3 regions of the Peribacillus sp. Bi134 genome follow, and region 2 is predicted to be linked to each of the others. Evidence: riboswitches for the same ligand, from Rfam matches in the RefSeq annotation. Region 2 holds a riboswitch; each other region holds the start of a gene.
The links. A riboswitch is a leader RNA that binds a small molecule or an ion and turns the genes downstream of it on or off. The one in region 2 is predicted to bind S-adenosylmethionine.
Positions count from the first base shown of each region.

Region 1: it holds a riboswitch for S-adenosylmethionine, as region 2 does, so the genes downstream of both, LQ188_RS05810 (5-methyltetrahydropteroyltriglutamate--homocysteine S-methyltransferase) here and LQ188_RS07260 (Na+/H+ antiporter NhaC family protein) in region 2, are expected to answer to the same signal.
Region 3: it holds a riboswitch for S-adenosylmethionine, as region 2 does, so the genes downstream of both, mtnK (S-methyl-5-thioribose kinase) here and LQ188_RS07260 (Na+/H+ antiporter NhaC family protein) in region 2, are expected to answer to the same signal.

Region 1 is NZ_CAKKLN010000002.1:585,517-589,770, forward strand. It holds gene LQ188_RS05800 (MFS transporter) at 1-380, opposite strand, end outside; gene LQ188_RS05805 (metalloregulator ArsR/SmtB family transcription factor) at 538-840, opposite strand; gene LQ188_RS05810 (5-methyltetrahydropteroyltriglutamate--homocysteine S-methyltransferase) at 1,050-2,153, opposite strand; SAM riboswitch class I at 2,237-2,338, opposite strand; gene LQ188_RS05815 (hypothetical protein) at 2,494-2,913, shown strand; gene LQ188_RS05820 (glycerol-3-phosphate responsive antiterminator) at 3,085-3,627, shown strand; gene LQ188_RS05825 (MIP/aquaporin family protein) at 3,854-4,254, shown strand, end outside.
Region 2 is NZ_CAKKLN010000003.1:276,705-280,958, reverse strand. It holds gene hutG (formimidoylglutamase) at 1-654, shown strand, start outside; gene LQ188_RS07270 (hypothetical protein) at 937-1,092, shown strand; gene LQ188_RS07265 (SOS response-associated peptidase) at 1,153-1,824, shown strand; SAM riboswitch class I at 2,102-2,209, shown strand; gene LQ188_RS07260 (Na+/H+ antiporter NhaC family protein) at 2,400-3,707, shown strand; gene LQ188_RS07255 (chromate transporter) at 4,050-4,254, opposite strand, start outside.
Region 3 is NZ_CAKKLN010000001.1:52,970-57,223, forward strand. It holds gene mtnA (S-methyl-5-thioribose-1-phosphate isomerase) at 1-577, opposite strand, end outside; gene mtnK (S-methyl-5-thioribose kinase) at 592-1,794, opposite strand; SAM riboswitch class I at 1,873-2,026, opposite strand; gene LQ188_RS00300 (carbon-nitrogen family hydrolase) at 2,098-2,880, opposite strand; gene LQ188_RS00305 (pyridoxal phosphate-dependent aminotransferase) at 2,980-4,152, shown strand.

The DNA.
Region 1 (4,254 bases), on a different contig from region 2:
TTTTTATCTGGCGGAGCAAGCTTAGCGGCAATATTCAGAGCGGTGACTACAACCAATCCTGCACCAAGTGCCATGATTATGCGTGCAAATAGAAACGGTCCAAAGCCTGGTAATAGAAAGGCAAGCAGGTTGGACACTATGAATAGTCCAAGGGAATACAACATTAATTTTCGTCTGTCTAAACTTGCTGTCAAAGCCATTAGAATGGGTGTACCGATTGCGTAGACAAGGGAGAAAATTGTAATGAGCTGTCCTGCGGCAGCAAGGGTAACTCCAAGAGAATCCGCAATCTTATCCAAAATTCCGGATATGATGAATTCGGATGTTCCTACTAAAAAACTGATTATCGCCAACATGTAAATTTTCCATGTATTAAGCAAAATAGATTCACTCCTCATTAATGATTATCAATTTTATATAAAGATATATCGGAATATGTTAATATGTATGGATAAAAAAATAAACATATCGCGAAATGTCGAACTGTTAGGGGGGGGAAATGAACCCAACCCTCTAAGGTACGGATCAGGTTCATTTTCATACTTCTTCTTTCAAGAAATCAGTAATTTTTGAGATTGCATCTTCATCTCGTTTGTAATACGTAAACTTTCCTATCCGCTCCGTTTTAATCAATCCTGCTCTAAGAAGCATCGAGAGGTATTGAGAGGCCGTGGACTGGGTCATGTTTAATTTTTCCGTAATCTGACTTACGCAAACGCCGGTTTCCTTCATGTCTATTCCCTCATGAGGGGTGAAGTGGAGTTCAGGCGCCTTGAGCCATTGTAAGATTTGCAACCTGGATTCATTGGATAATGCTTTAAATATCTCGATTGTTTTCATACATTTCATTATATCGAGAATTATCGATATGTCAAATGATTTTAACATTAATCGTTAATTTCATAAATCAAAACTTGATACCGTTATTCAAAAGAGCCATTAAAGGAATGGAAATGTATTATTGCAAGGACCTAATCGGCTCCCTAATAAGTGCTGCCGATTAGGTTATTCGAATCCTGTAAATCAGTATTAAAGTTTCCGCAAAAAAATCATTCCCACACTTCTTTTGCTACATCAACGACGAATTTCAGCTTTTCCCATTGCTGTTCTTCGGTTAGCTTGTTGCCGTGATGGGTGGAGGCGAAGCCGCATTGAGGGCTTAAGCATAATTGTTCGAGAGCAACGAAGTGCGAGGCTTCTTTAATGCGTGCCTTAACAGCTTCCTTGTCTTCGATTTCCCCATTTTTTGAAGTGACGACCCCCAGTACAACCTGTGCACCGCCATTTGGAATGTATTCCAATGGTTTGAAATCCCCTGAGCGTTGATCATCATATTCCAAGAAGAATCCATCCACTTTTTCTTTTGCCAATAAAGTGGGAGCGATACGGGCATAGCTTCCTTCAAACGCCCAAGTCGACTGATAGTTTCCGCGACATAGGTGGGTAGTGACGACAAGGTCTTCTGGTTTGCCTTCCAATGCTCCATTAATGACACGAAGTGCAAGATCAATTAACTGTTCCCTCGTATATTTTCCATCTTTGAACTGGAAATCTGGAGCTGAAAGTCTGGCAATATATACATCATCCAATTGAAGATAACGCACACCTGCTTCATAAAAGGCTTTCAAAGCATGCTGATAGGCTTTGATGATATCATTTGCATAGTCTTCGATATCAGGGTAGATGTCTTCATTATGAATACCTGCAGCAAATAATTGATTCGGACTGGGAATCGTTTGCTTGGCAACGGCACGTCCGTTCACGATTTTGTTCAATTCAATGAAATCACGAATGAAGGGATGTTCAGGATTGAATGAAACCTTCCCGGTATTGCGAACGTTATATCTCTCTGTTTCCACACCATCGAATGTGAGACCTTTTTCAGTCACATATCCCTCGATGCCATTTAAATGTTCGAGGAAGTCAAAGTGCCACCATGTTCGTCTGAACTCGCCGTCCGTAACAGCCTCTAATCCAACTTCAATTTGTTTATCGACAATCCGTTTGATTTCTTCGGTTTCAATTTCACGAAGGCGCTCTGCTGAAAGGGTACCCTCCCTAAATTGCTTTCTGGCAATATGTAAACGTTCCGGTCTTAATAAACTTCCGACGTGATCGGCCCTGAATGGTGCTTTCGTTAATGTGATTGACATGTTGCATTCCTTCTTTCCTTTTAAAAATAAAAAACCTCTTCTTAAAAAATAAGAAGAGGTGTTGGCAACAAAGCTATATACTCTTCTTATCTTCAAGTTTTTACACTTCTGGAATTAGCACAGTACATGAATAGTCTGTTGCTGAGGCATCAAAGGGCCAGTCCCTCCACCTCTCTGGATAAGAGTTGTCTATTAAATTAATTATGACTATACAGGTAGTTTTTACAAAGGTCAAGAGCTGGAGGTTGAATATTTAGAATATACCGTTTATTAATCGGACTGAAATGTTAACGGCATCAGGGAATCCGGCATAAGCTTTGAGTGGGGAGGGAATGCAAGGATGAGTCCATTCAAAAGTGGCATACCGATAACGGTAACTGAAGCCATGGTAGAGAGAATCATAAAAATGAAATCATCTGGTCAGGATATTAAAGTCGAGATTACGCCGAAGCATATTGTGCTTTCCGGAACGATGGAAGTGAAAAAAATGATGTTTAAGAAAAACGTAGCTTTCCGGATTACATTAAAACCGGTTCATGTGGAAAAAAGAACGATTTCATTTGAATTAGTGGAAATGGAACCAGTTGACAGGAATTTCATCAACCAAAGGATATTTAACAGACCGCCATTTTTTGAATTTGAAAAAAGAACGATCAAAATGAATGTTAATGCTTGGAACATCGTGAGAAAAATTCCGGTGGGCACAATTAAATCGTATGAACTTGTCGAAGGTGCATTGATAATGAAACTTTCTTTATGAGTTAAGGGATATTTTACATACAACCTTATCCGCAATCTATAAAGGGAGTGCCAGGTATGTTAGTGTTATTGTGAGATTGTCATGAAAAAAATGTGATTGATAAATCAAGCTCTTTAAAATATACTAAATAACTTGAAGTTTTGAGTTCTTCTGGGAATGAGGAGGATAATGATGGATCAAAAGATTTTGCCTGCTTCAGCAAGCATGAAGGATTTTGAAAGATTTCTAGAAAGTTCCTATGAAATAGGTGTGTTTCTTGATTTGCATATATCACAATTGAAAAATGTAAGTATGATGGCAAAACAACATAATAAGAAAATGATTTATCATGTCGATTTGATCCATGGCATAAGAAGTGATGAGTACGCGACAGAATTCATTTGTCAGGAATATAATCCCTATGGGCTGATTTCGACTAAATCAAGCGTTATATTGAAGGCGAAGCAAAAGGGGGTCATTGCCATCCAGCGAATCTTTTTAATAGACTCACATGCGCTTGAGAAAAGTTATAAGCTGGTGCAGAAAACCAAGCCGGATTATATCGAAGTATTGCCGGGCGCCATGCCATGGATGATAAAAGAAGTGAAGGAACGATTGCAGACACCGATTTTTGCAGGCGGCCTCATACGTACTTCGGATGAAGTCCTGAATGCCCTTGATGCTGGAGCTTCGTCGATCACCACATCCAAAACTGAATTATGGGATATCGTCTAATAGGGGAAAATTGAAAAAAATTACAGAAAAATAGATTAATTTTTCACAAAATATTGACAGCGTTTTCATAACCTAGTATATTTTACAGTACAAGTTAATATATGTGACGGAGACTAGGAGATTCACAACAGATCTATTCATAATTTATTTATGAAGATAGTTCTGCTGTGGATCTCCTTTTATTTGTTGGCAAGGTTTAATAATTTAACAGGGGAGGGGTTTTATCATGACTCCATTTTGGGGAGAAGTGTTAGGCACGATGATATTAGTTGTATTCGGAGCAGGTATTGGGGCTGGTTCATCCTTAAAGGGTTCCTATGCAAAGGATGCCGGCTGGATCGTTATCACGATTGCGTGGGGATTGGCGGTTACCATGGGTGTTTTTGCAGTGGGTTCCATAAGCGGGGCGCATTTAAACCCGGCGGTCACAGTAGGTTTTGCCATTATTGGAGAATTTCCATGGAGTGATGTGCCCGGTTACATCGTTGCCCAGATGATTGGCGCGATACTCGGCGCGACTCTAGTATTCCTGCACTATTTGCCACACTGGAAAGCTACGGATGATCCAGGAGCGAAGCTTGGTGTGTTCGCGACTTCACCTGCGATCCCGCACACATTTTCAAATCT
Region 2 (4,254 bases):
ACGGAAATGGAGGCCGCCCAATTCGAACTGGGATCGGCTGTTGACCGGATATTGGAGACTAAAGCGATTCCTATCATACTTGGGGGAGGGCACGAAACCCTGTATGGCCATTATCTTGGGATTAGGAAATCCATTGGACCAAAAGCTAGATTGGGGATCATTAATATTGACGCGCACTTTGATATGAGGCCCTATGAAAAAGAAAGTTCATCAGGAACGATGTTTAAGCAGATTTTGGACGAAGACCAAAGTTGTGGATATTTATGTGTCGGAATTCAGAAGCAGGGGAATACAAAGGCACTTTTTGAAACCGCTGAGAGGAGTAAGGTAGACTACATATTGGAAGAAGATTTGTCATTGAACGAAATGGATGAAACAAAGCGGCGGATAAATGAATTCGTTAATAAAAATGACTACATTATGCTTACATTATGTACGGACGTCATTGATTCAGCATATGCACCTGGGGTGAGTGCTCCATCGCCGTTTGGACTGAATCCGAAATTGGTACGTGCGATTATTAGGCATATCGTATCGAATGAAAAAATCCTCTCCTTTGACATTTCGGAAGTGAATCCTTCGTTGGACGAAAATAATAAAACCGTAACATTGGCAGCACATTTAATAAATGAAGTTTTGCTGCATTTTAAATAATGAATGGATATGGAAGAGGGCAATTCCAATTTGGTCCTTCCAGCTTTCCTCAATGTTATCTCCATACTCAATTATAAGTATTGAAACTAAGTCCTTTGGCAGCACCCAGGCTGTCCGTGAATCATTCATGGACAGTCTTTTTTACGCCTCCTTTACACGCGTTAATGGTCGGGGCCATTGCTTGACTCCCCGTTATAGGATTAACCATGGCTCTGCCAAAGTTCACTACTGATACTTGTGGGTTTTTGGTTTATAATAACAACCATCTAGGGGGGATTTTTTATGAATGAATATAAAGTGACGGTCAGGAATGGCAGTACCTTGATCTTGTCGGAAATCATTAAAGCTGAAGATGAAAGAGAAGTCCTTGGAACTCTTTTGATTTCCAGCGAATTATTTAATCAACCATTTACCGACATCAGGATTTTAGAACGCTGATTTGTGCCTGTCCGTTCGATTTGTTACACTGTAATAAATTCTAATACGGTAGGCGATAGTATGTGTGGACGTTTTACCCTTTTCACTGACATTGAAGAAATAAAAGATCGGTTTGATATTCAGGGATCGTTTGATGGGGAATACCAATTCAGCTACAATATTGCTCCCTCCCAATCCGTTCTCTCCGTCATTAATGACGGGGCAAGGAATCGACTTGGATATCTTCGGTGGGGACTCATTCCTTTCTGGGCAAAAGACGAAAAAGTGGGCTACAAAATGATCAATGCCAGATCGGAAACCATTGCTGAGAAAGCAAGCTTCAGGAATGCGTATAAGAAGAAGAGATGCTTGATAATCGCTGACTCTTTTTATGAATGGAAGAAGACACCGGAAAGAAAAATACCGATGCGAATAAAACTGAAGAATCATGCTCCATTTGGAATGGCGGGTATCTGGGAATCCTGGAAATCACCTGAAGGCATCAGCGTCTATTCATGCTCCGTTATAACAACCGTTCCTAATGAGCTAATGACCAGCATTCATGATCGTATGCCTGTCATCCTTAAACCAGAAGATGAAAAAGAATGGTTGAGTCCAACAAATAATGATCCTGCATATCTGCAGCAGTATTTAAAGTCATTCGATTCGGAACAGATGGAAGCCTTTGAGGTATCGACTGATGTGAATTCGACCAAAAATAATTCATCTAACCTAATACAACAAATTTGCTGAGAGGTCATAAGACCTCTTTTTTATATGAATTCCGTCCCGATAAATGAAAAAAACTGATTAACCGCACATGTCAAGATTTCTTTATAAATAGTAAGGAGTGCATGTAAAATACTTAAAATTAACCCTTGCGAAAATAGACAAAATGCTGTACTGTTATATTTGCTTTTCAAAACGACTTTCGATGTCACTTTCACAAACTCAGATGGTTTCAGCAAGTTTCCAGTGTGGTACTTTTCTGGAAGGCATCGTAATATTTGATAAATTATATAATGTAATCTTCTTATCAAGAGAGACGGAGGGACTGGCCCGAAGATGTCTCGGCAGCGGACTTAAATGGAGTGCTGTGCCAAATCCAGCAGGCTGATTTTTGCCTGAAAGATAAGGAGGGTGTTTTTTATAAATTAAAAGACCTCTTCTTGTTGTTAAATAGAAGGGGTCTTTTTTATGCCAGTTTTTTTGCTATATCTCCAAGACTAGATAATCAGGTAGGTTCAAATTGGAGTTATTTGCGAAAGCTGTTAATAGAATAAGAGCTGTGACACCTGTCACGGGAAAAATAAAAAGAGGTGTACATCATGAGTGCAAACAATAAAGGGAATCCATGGGCATTGATCCCATTTGTCGTATTTTTAATTTTATTTATAGGGTCCGGAATCATCACTAAAGATTTTTATTCATTTCCGGTGATTGTTGCAATTTCAATTGCTTCGGCAGCTGCATTGGCAATGAATCGGAAAGAGACATTCAATCATAAGGTTGATATCTTCTGTAAAGGTGCCGGGGACGCCAATATTATGTTAATGGTTATCATTTTCCTTTTAGCTGGCGCTTTTGCCGAAGTTGCCAATGGCATGGGAGCAGTTGAATCAACAGTGAATCTTGCCTTAGCTGTTTTTCCGCAAAATCTATTAATGGTAGGGATATTCATTATTGCTTGTTTTATTTCTTTATCCATGGGGACAAGCATGGGAACGATTGTTGCATTGGCACCTATCGGGGTCGGGATTAGTGAGCAAACAGATATTTCGCTTGCCCTATCAATGGCGGCCGTTATTGGTGGTGCGATGTTTGGGGATAACCTTTCCTTCATTTCAGATACGACAATCGCTGCAGTTCGAACTCAGGGAACGAAAATGAAGGATAAGTTTAAAGTGAATTTTTTCATCGTTTTACCTGCGGCCATCATCACATGTGCAATCCTTGGAATTTTAACAATGGGTGAACAAGCTGACATCTCCCAACATTCTTATAATTGGGTGAAGATTCTTCCATATCTTTGCGTATTGATCACTGCATTGGCAGGAGTCAATGTGTTCCTGGTCCTTTCCATCGGAATCGTATTTGCCGGAATTATCGGCTTGGCTGATGGAAGTTATAAACCGTTGGGTGTCATTCAAAAAGTTGGAGAAGGAATGGCGGGAATGTATGAAATCTCCTTCCTTGCCATTTTAATTGCAGGTATGGTAGCTGTTATCAAACATAATGGTGGCATCGATTATCTACTCCACCTAGTGACCCGAAATAGCAAATCAAAAAAAGGGGCGGAATTCAGCATTGCAGGGCTTGTTGGTTTGACAAACCTTTCAACGGCAAATAACACGATTTCGATTATCATTGCCGGGCCACTTGCCAAAAATATCGCTGAAAAGTATGGGATTGATCCGCGTAAATCAGCGAGCTTGCTTGACATATTTGCATGTTGTATCCAAGGGTTGATACCATATGGAGCACAACTGCTTGTTGCAGCAGGGGTAGCAAAGATTTCTCCGATAAGCATCTTGCAGTATTCATATTACCCAATACTAATTGGATTTTGTGGCGTCATTGCCATCTTGATTGGTTTTCCACGGTTTCAGCCGGGAAATAATGGATCGAAGAACTAAAAGTTAAAACAAAGTTGATTGGAGCGGGTGTGCGATACTCCTGCGGGAAAAGCGAGTCCAGGGGAGACCCCGCAGGCGCAAAGGCGCCGAGGAGGCTCCCGGACCGCCCGCGGAAAGCGAGTGCCTGGAGGGGAAATCAACGTTCAAATTGTACAAACCCCTAAAATTTCATCGAGTTTGTCTACAGTCTGAACACCCTGAATCATTGGATACAGGGTGTTTTTTGTATGGTAAATACATAAACATTATCAAGTTTTCTCCCATTTATATAGTATCAATCATTCTTCAATTTTTCTGCTTAATTCCGGTCCAAATTAATGATGGTTGTGTGTGCGACACCTGTCATGAATAGAGGACAACACCAACTAAACCGGAAAGGATAATGACATAGGCTGGGTGCCAGCGTAATTTCATTAGGGCAAATAACGATAATCCAAAAACGAGTAATAAGCTTATCGCATGCCAAGAAAAGTTCAGCGCTATCATATTATTGGAAAGTGCAAAGCTGATTGCTGCAAAGAGGATTAAACTAGTGACAATGGGTCTT
Region 3 (4,254 bases), on a different contig from region 2:
CACATGCATACACTTTTAGCGGAAAGTCCTTTTCCTTTGCCAGGTGGAAGGGAGCCAAGGCTGTGCCATACCGAGCCGTGGCAATTCCCCCAGCGTTGCAATGCGTTAGAATGGAATCTCCTCTAGTGAATAAGGATAAACCATGTTCCCCGATTTTCCTGCACATTTCTTCATCTTCAGCAAAGATGGCTTTAGCCTCCGATACAAGTGCTTCCTTGGCAGTTGAAATGCTTTGCGCAGCTTCCAGAGTATTTTCCATCCTCCTTAACGCCCAAAAAAGGTTGACAGCAGTTGGCCGTGATGATGCGAGTTTTTCAATATGCCTTGATACATTTTTCTTGAATTCGGCTAATTCAGCGGTTGTTTCCTGTTTCGCACCAAGTGCAACACCAAATGCTGCCGTCAGTCCAATTGCTGGGGCACCGCGAACTTTTAATGTCAAAATGCTGTCATACACATCATCAACAGAATGAAGTTCAATGAATTCAGTTATGGAAGGAAGGGCTTGTTGATTTAATAATGTAATATGGGTATCAGCCCATTGTACCGAATAAGGTAATGGTGCATGTGTTGTCATGTGCAGGTCTCCTTTTAAATGGTTGAATAAGATGGCAGTGTACGTTGCTTCAAGGCTTCAATGACAGCTGGAACATCCAATTCTTCCCGTTTTTTAATTAAAAAAGCACCAATTTCCAATGTAGCCGTTTTGGCAGCGATCCTTGTTTCTTTATCTTCAATGACATTTAAATCGGCAACATGGGAAAGTCCGATGGTTCGCCGAATCAGTTCACAGCCGGAAAAGCCGAATGCATCTTTTTTGAATTTTGTCAGTAAATAAGGCAGATAACCTTTCACGTGACGAAATGGGCTTTTATTTTGGCCTTCCCATAATTCGGAATAAGTTTCTTCAAAGGCATTCCAAAATTCATTAAGGTGTGTGAAAATCTCTTCCTTTCCAACGCTATTACGTGTGACTGCCTGAAAGAGAAGGTTGGCAGTGTATTGACCAAGGTCAAAACCAACTGGACCATAAAAAGCGAATTCTGGATCAATAACCTTTGTTTCAGTTTCACTTGCAAATATACTTCCAGTATGTAAATCTCCATGAAGCAAGGCTTCCTGCTCGGTTTCAAAGCTTTGTTTCAGCTTAGCGACCTCGAGGATCACTGCTTTATCATTCCATATATTTTTGGCGGCATCAGTCAATTCCACCTCGAAATCTCCCGGGAGTTCCTCAAAAAATGGATCTGTGAAAATGAAGACCTCAGTGATTTTGCAGAGTTCGGGATTCGTGAAATGTCGGGCAACTTCCTTTTTGGCAGAGGGTTCTAAATGATAATCGGATGTATAAAATGCCGTTTTCGCAACATATTCACCAATATGCTGTGAAAGCAATGGATATGAATCGCCTTCGATCAATCCTGTTCTAACGATTTTCAAATGGGATAAATCCTCCATGACCGTGATGGCAAGCTTTTCATCAGAATAATAGACTTGCGGTACGAATTCTGGGCAATAACTTCTGAAATGAATCAGCGCATTCGCTTCAATTGCAGCCCTTTTCAATGTCAGCGGCCAACCTTCGCCAAGTACCTTGGCATAAGGAACCGCTTGTTTAATGATAATTCCTTTATTTGTGACTGTGTCTGTAATATGAAAAACATAATTTAAGTTTCCATCGCCGATTTCTTTACATGTTAAACTTGCATCCGCATTGACCAACCCAAGTTTTTTTGCAAGGGTTATAGCTGTTTCGTTTGTCAATCTCTTAAAATTTGAATGGTTTTGAGTCATTCTTTTCCCCTCCGGATTCAAAATAAGAATAAAAAAGCCTCTTTCATATAGAAAGAGGCAGAAGTTTTGGCTTCGGACCTCTTATCTTCCAGAATATGAATTCTGGTGGAATTAGCACCGTGCTCTGTGGATTTTATAATCCGGCGGTGAATCCGCCCCATTTCACAATGGTATTACAGTCGGTTGCTGGGCTTCATAGGGCCTTTATCCCTCAGCCTGCTCTTGATAAGAGTAAATGTTTTCTGAAATTTTAATCTTCGGGAAAATAATATCAACTTTTTAAATAGTTTGTCAATGGGTAATTTAATAAAAATCAGGACGGCGATCTTCGAATACAGGTATTTTGTTACGTGCTTCCGTAACTTTATTGAAGTCCAAGGTGCCTGTCAGGAGTTCGTTTCCTTCTCCGGCTTCACTTATGATATTTCCCCAAGGATCAATAATCAGGGAATGACCGGCAAATATATTATTGACATCAGAGCCTGAGCGATTAACGGCTACTACATAGGCTTGGTTCTCGATGGCACGGCTAATCAATAAGGCTCTCCAGTGATCGAGTCTCGGCTTTGGCCATTCAGCCGTAACGAATAGAACTTCGGCGCCTTTAGCGGTATGGGCTCGCTGCCATTCAGGGAAACGGATGTCATAACAAATGAAACCAGCACATATTTTTTCATCAAGAGTAAATAAACCATCCTTTTCTCCTGGCTTCAGGAAATGATGTTCATCCATTAACTGAAATAAGTGAAGCTTATCATATTCTTTTATGAGACTTCCCTGTTTATCGATGATGATCATGGTGTTATAGATTCCCTTGCTTGTTTTTTTCGCAATGGAACCGCCTACGATGTGAATCTCGTGTTTCCTTGCCTGTGTTTTAAGAAATTCAATCGTTTTTTCCGCCTCTTGATCAGCAATCTCATTTAACCTGCTTAAGTCGTATCCGGTTGTCCAAAGCTCTGGTAAAATGACGATATCGGGTTCTGACCGTGCTGCTTTTTCCAACCATTGTTCCGCAACCTGAAAATTGATATCCGGTTGCCCGAATGCTATATCCATTTGAATACAAGCTATTTTCCACTTCATCGTTTAAAACCCCCACATGTAAAAAATGCTTTACAAGACTATGATAAACATATATCATTTGTGTCTAGAATTTCAAGAAATTTCAGAGAAGGTGTATAAATGGTGCAATTCGAAAAATCCAGACAGCTTCAGGACCTGCCCAAGCAGTTTTTTGCCTCACTAGTCGCAAAAGTCAATGCCATCACGGAGCAAGGACATGATGTCATTAATTTAGGCCAGGGAAACCCTGATCAGCCGACACCAGACCATATCGTGAAAAGCTTGCAGTCTGCCGCTGAAAAAACGATTAATCATAAATATTCGCCATTCCGGGGGCATCAATATTTAAAAGATGCTGCTGCCGTCTTTTATGAACGTGAATTCGGTGTCAAGCTGGATCCGAAAAGTGAAGTGGCGATTCTCTTCGGGGGAAAGGCAGGCCTTGTCGAACTGCCGCAGTGTTTATTGAATCCGGGTGATACGATCCTTGTTCCGGATCCCGGCTATCCGGATTATCTTTCCGGTGTTGTTTTAGCCCAGGCAAAGACCGAATTCATGCCCTTGACAGAAGAAAATGATTTTCTTCCAAAATACAGTGACATACATAAAGAAGTGCTTGATAAAGCCAAAATGATGTTCTTGAACTATCCGAACAATCCCACAGGTGCTTCTGCAACTGAAAGTTTCTTTGATGAGACCGTCTCTACTGCAAAAGAGCATTCAATTTGTGTGGTCCACGACTTCGCTTATGGGGCGATAGGATTCGACGGAAAAAAACCGATAAGCTTTCTCCAGTCAGAGGGAGCGAAGGAAATAGGAATAGAAATATACACACTATCGAAAACATACAATATGGCAGGGTGGAGAGTCGGCTTCGCAGTGGGGAATAAGAGTGTCATAGAAGCTCTTGAACTATTACAAGACCATCTTTATGTGAGTCTCTTCCCGGCGATACAAGAAGCTGCCGCAAGCGCTTTGCTTGACTCGCAGAGCTGTGTAGAGCAGTTAGTGCAGATGTACGAGGGGCGAAGGAATATTTTCATTGAGGGATTGAGGGCAATCGGCTGGGATGTCAAAGCTCCTGCGGCATCATTTTTTGCCTGGCTCAAGGTACCTAAAGGTTTTACGTCCGAGAGTTTTGCAGACTATTTATTAACGCATGCCCACGTTGCTGTTGCCGCAGGGAATGGATTTGGTGAATTTGGCGAAGGTTATGTCAGGGTAGGGCTGCTGACTTCGGAAGAACGGCTGAAAGAGGCTGTGGAACGGATAAGTAAATTAAAATTATTTTAACCACAATGATATATCCGATTAATTCACCCTTAAATAGTTAAAACTTATTGACAAAGTAGGGATTACCTGTCAGAATACAAAATAAATTCTTAATCTTTCGAT